2 regions of the Paenibacillus sp. FSL W8-0186 genome follow, and region 1 is predicted to be linked to the other one. Evidence: predicted binding sites of a transcription regulator. Region 1 holds the regulator's gene; the other holds the start of a gene.
The links. Region 1 encodes Rex, which represses fermentation and respiration genes when NADH is low (regulators of the CRP and FNR family bind a similar motif). Its sites were predicted from a motif close to TTGTGAAATATTTCACAA; they were not measured.
Positions count from the first base shown of each region.

Region 2: pflB (formate C-acetyltransferase) is a predicted target of Rex. The motif match lies at 911-928, and genes of this name have one in related genera.

Region 1 covers NZ_CP150207.1:3,278,252-3,280,457, reverse strand. The annotation lists gene dinG (ATP-dependent DNA helicase DinG) at 1-510, shown strand, start outside; gene MKX50_RS14735 (redox-sensing transcriptional repressor Rex) at 550-1,200, shown strand; gene MKX50_RS14730 (amidohydrolase) at 1,190-2,206, shown strand, end outside.
Region 2 covers NZ_CP150207.1:3,473,960-3,476,165, forward strand. The annotation lists gene pflB (formate C-acetyltransferase) at 1-838, opposite strand, end outside; gene adhE (bifunctional acetaldehyde-CoA/alcohol dehydrogenase) at 1,125-2,206, opposite strand, start outside.

The DNA of each region.
Region 1 (2,206 bases):
CCGCTGAAGGAGCAATTATCCTCCGAGGGAATTACCGTCATCGGCCAAGGAATGGATAGCGGCAGCCGCACGAAGCTGACCCGCAGATTCCAGGGCCAGGAAGCATCCGTGCTGCTCGGCACGAGCAGCTTCTGGGAAGGCGTGGACATACCGGGGGAGGCGCTGACCAGCCTAGCTATTGTCCGCCTGCCATTCCAGCCGCCGAACCATCCTCTTGTCGAGGCGAAGAGCGAAAGGCTTCAGAAGGAGAAGAAGAACCCATTCATGAAGCTGTCCGTACCGCAGGCCGTCATCCGCTTCAAACAGGGGTTTGGACGCCTAGTGCGCTCTTCTCAGGATCGCGGGATAGTGGTGGTGTACGATACGCGCATCTTGGAATCTTACTACGGAAAATATTTCTTATATTCGCTGCCTGGGCCGAAGATGGAACATATGCCGACCGAGCAAATGGTACCGAGAATTTCCGAATGGCTGGATGTTCACGAAGTCCAGGGGGCAAAGGAGCAATAACCGTAATTCATATCGCGCCATTATAAGGGGAGAAAAGCTATGAAATCAGAAAAAATTTCCGATGCGGTTGTACGCAGATTGCCAGTGTATTTGCGTTTCCTCAATGAGCTGAGCCTTCGTGAAGTGCCTACGGTATCCTCTCAGGAATTGGGTCAGAAGCTTGATCTTAATCCTGCGCAAATCCGGAAGGACCTTGCTTATTTTGGGGATTTTGGCCGTAAAGGCATCGGCTACGACGTGTCTTATCTCATTGAAAAAATCCGGCAGATCCTCAATCTGGATCAGCAGATCAATGTAGCTCTAGTCGGAGCTGGTAATCTAGGCCAAGCACTGTCTAACTATAATGCCTACCTGAAGGACAATATGAAAATCGTGGCGGTATTCGATGCCGCACCGTCCAAAATCGGCACCAAGATCAACAATATTACGGTTCAACCGATCGACGAGCTCGTGGAGACGGTACAAGCGATGAACATACGGATCGGTATCATTACGGTTCCTGATTTCGAGGCCCAGCGCGTGGCGGATCAGCTTGTTGCCGCCGGGATCGGAGCGATTCTTAACTTCGCGCCAACTATTTTGAAGGTGCCATCGGAGGTAAGAATACATGCGGCTGATTTCACGACGGACCTGCTCAGTCTTGCCTATTATTTGAATGACGGAAAGGAACTTACTTCGAATGAGTCGTAAACTGCTAATCACAAACGGTACGTTTGCCGTGCTGGAAGAACAAGAACCTGTCGTTAACGGTTATATGCTCGTTGAGGACGACCTGATTACCTATATTGGCTCCGAGCGTCCAGAAGGCAGCGAGAATGCGGAAGTTATGGACGGAAAAGGCCTGTTGTTTTTGCCTGGTCTGATCAATACGCACGGCCATGCAGCCATGTCGCTGCTGCGCGGTTATGGGGACGATATGGTGCTGCAAAAATGGCTGCAGGAGAAAATGTGGCCGATGGAAGCGAAGTTCACAGGTAATGACGTGTACTGGGGAACTGCGCTGTCCGTACTGGAGATGATTAAGGGAGGGACGACAACCTTCCTCGATATGTATGATCATATGGACAAGGTCGCACAGGTGACGGAAGAATCCGGCATCCGCGGGGTACTGATGCGCGGGGCGATCGGGCTGTGCCCGCCTGACGTACAGAAGCAGAAGCTGGATGAAGCGGTTGCTTTTGCTCGCAATTGGCACGGCAAGGCGGACGGCCGGATTACGGCGATGATTTCGCCACACGCGCCTTATACTTGCCCGCCGGATTACATTGAGCAGTTCGTGCAGGCGGCACATGATCTTGACTTGCCGATGCATACACATATGTCGGAGACGCAGGCCGAGGTGGAGCAAAACGTCGCCGATTACGGAGCAAGACCGGTGGAGCATTTGCTTAAGCTGGGCATGTTCTCGCGTCCGACCCTGCTTGCGCATGGCGTTCATTTGACAGATGAAGAGATTGAAGTGCTCGCTGCCCATAAAGTTGCGATTTCACACAATCCAGGAAGCAATCTGAAGCTGGCTAGCGGCGTTGCGCGGGTTCCTGAACTGCTGAAAGCGGGGGTTACCGTTTCGCTTGGTACCGACGGTGCAGCGAGCAACAACAATTTAGACATGTTTGAAGAGATTCGTCTCGCCGCTTTGATTCACAAGGGGGTATCAGGAGATCCGACGGCAGTCCCGGCGCTGGAGGCACTGCGG
Region 2 (2,206 bases), 200 kb from region 1:
ATACGCGTCCAAGGGACATCGCCGCGCCGTCCTGCTCCTTAACAGCAGCCAGATATGCGAAATAGAGCCATTGGAATGCTTCTTTTGCAGTCGTCGCAGGTCTGGAAATATCAAAGCCGTGCATTTCACCCAGCTGTTTCAATTCGCCAAGTGCGCGGATTTGCTCAGACAGCTCTTCACGCAGCCGGATGACATCCTCGTCGATCACATCAACTTCAAGACTTTTCAGTTCATTTTGTTTTTGTTTGATCAGGAAGTCTACGCCATAAAGGGCCACCCGGCGATAGTCGCCAATGATCCGGCCGCGTCCGTAAGCATCAGGCAGACCTGTAATAATACCAGCTTTGCGGGCAGCTCTCATCTCCGTAGTATATGCATCGAAAACGCCTTGGTTATGCGTCTTGCGAATCGTCGTAAACATTTCAATAATGCTTTCCGGCAAATCAAATCCATAAGCTTTGCAGGAATTGAAAACCATGTTAATGCCGCCGAATGGATGGATCGTACGTTGAAACGGAGCGCTGCCCTGCACGCCGACGATTTGTTCCTTCTCCTTATCCAAGTAGCCTGGAGCATGAGAAACAATCGTAGATGGCGTGTTCACGTCAACATCGAGTACCCCTCCAGCTTCCCGCTCTTTCTTGGTTAGATCGGATACGATGTCCCACAGGGCCACCGTGTTGTCCGTAGGTCCTGCCAAGAAAGCTTCGTCACCGTGATAAGGGGCAATGTTATGGTCGATAAAATCGCGAACATTGACTTCCCTCATCCATTTCCCTTTTTTAAAACCTCTCCATGCGGACTGTACTTCTTGTACTTCTCTTTCAATCACCGACATCTTGTATTCCCTCCATTTGTATAGTGTATGCGGGGTTGAAGGCTACATCCCGCACCCTTGGATCCCTAAAATTTGTGATAATTTTCACAACTCAGACACTGATAAGCCCATTTTTACCATTTATACGAATCCATTCAACTCATCAACGTATGAGGGATCTTTATACTGCTATGATATACCAGATTGGACAAAAGGATTGTGACAAATATCACATTTCGAGTGATATTTGTCACTATTTATTGAACAGCTTATATTCTAATTATTTAAATTTTAGGCAGCCCGGATTTTACTCTTCAAAGCGTCCGTAGAATGCGTCGCGGTATACTTCCGCAAGCTCGCTGACCAAAGGCAGCTTCGGATTCGCCGTCGTACATTGGTCCTCGAAAGCACGGTCAGCCAAGTAATCCACGCGCGCTTCGAAGTCCTTCGCATCGAAGCCTAGCTCCTGGAAGCTCGCCGGAATGCCAAGCTTCTTGTTCAGCTCGCGGATCGCGTTGATGAGGCTCTTGACGCCTTCTTCCGTCGTACGGGCAGGCAGTCCCAGGATGCGGGCGATTTCCGCATAGCGCTCGTCAGCCACAAAGTGTTTGTATTTAGGCCATGCTGCGAATTTCGTAGGCTTTTTCGCGTTGTAGCGAATCACGTGCGGCATCAGAATCGCGTTGGTACGGCCATGTGCAGTATGGTATTGACCGCCCCATTTATGCGCCAGGCTGTGGTTGATGCCCAGGAACGCATTGGCAAAGGCCATACCTGCCAGCGTCGAAGCATTATGCATTTTCTCGCGGGCCAGCTTGTCGCCGGTCAACGCCGATTGCTCCAGGTACTGGAATACGAGCTGGATGGCTTTGATAGCAAGACCGTCCGTATAATCATTCGCCATGACCGATACGTAAGCTTCAATCGCATGCGTCAGAACGTCCATGCCCGTGTCGGCTACAGCCACTTTCGGCAAGCTGTATACGAATTCAGGATCAATGATAGCCACGTCTGGGGTCAGCTCATAATCAGCAAGCGGATATTTCGTATTGCCGTTGATTTTATCCGTAATAACTGCGAACGAAGTCACTTCCGAACCTGTACCCGAAGTTGTAGGAATCGCTACGAATTTGGCTTTTTGGCCGAGACGCGGGTATTTGTAGATTCGTTTGCGGATATCCATAAATTTTTGCTTCAGGTTATGGAAGTCCGTATCCGGATATTCATAGAACAGCCACATTCCTTTTGCAGCGTCCATCGGCGAACCGCCGCCGAGTGCGATGATGCAGTCCGGCTGGAATTTAGCCATCAGCTCGGTTCCCCGTTCCACCGTCGTTGTCGATGGATCCGGCTCAACATCCGAGAACACTTCGATGGCAACTGGAGTTT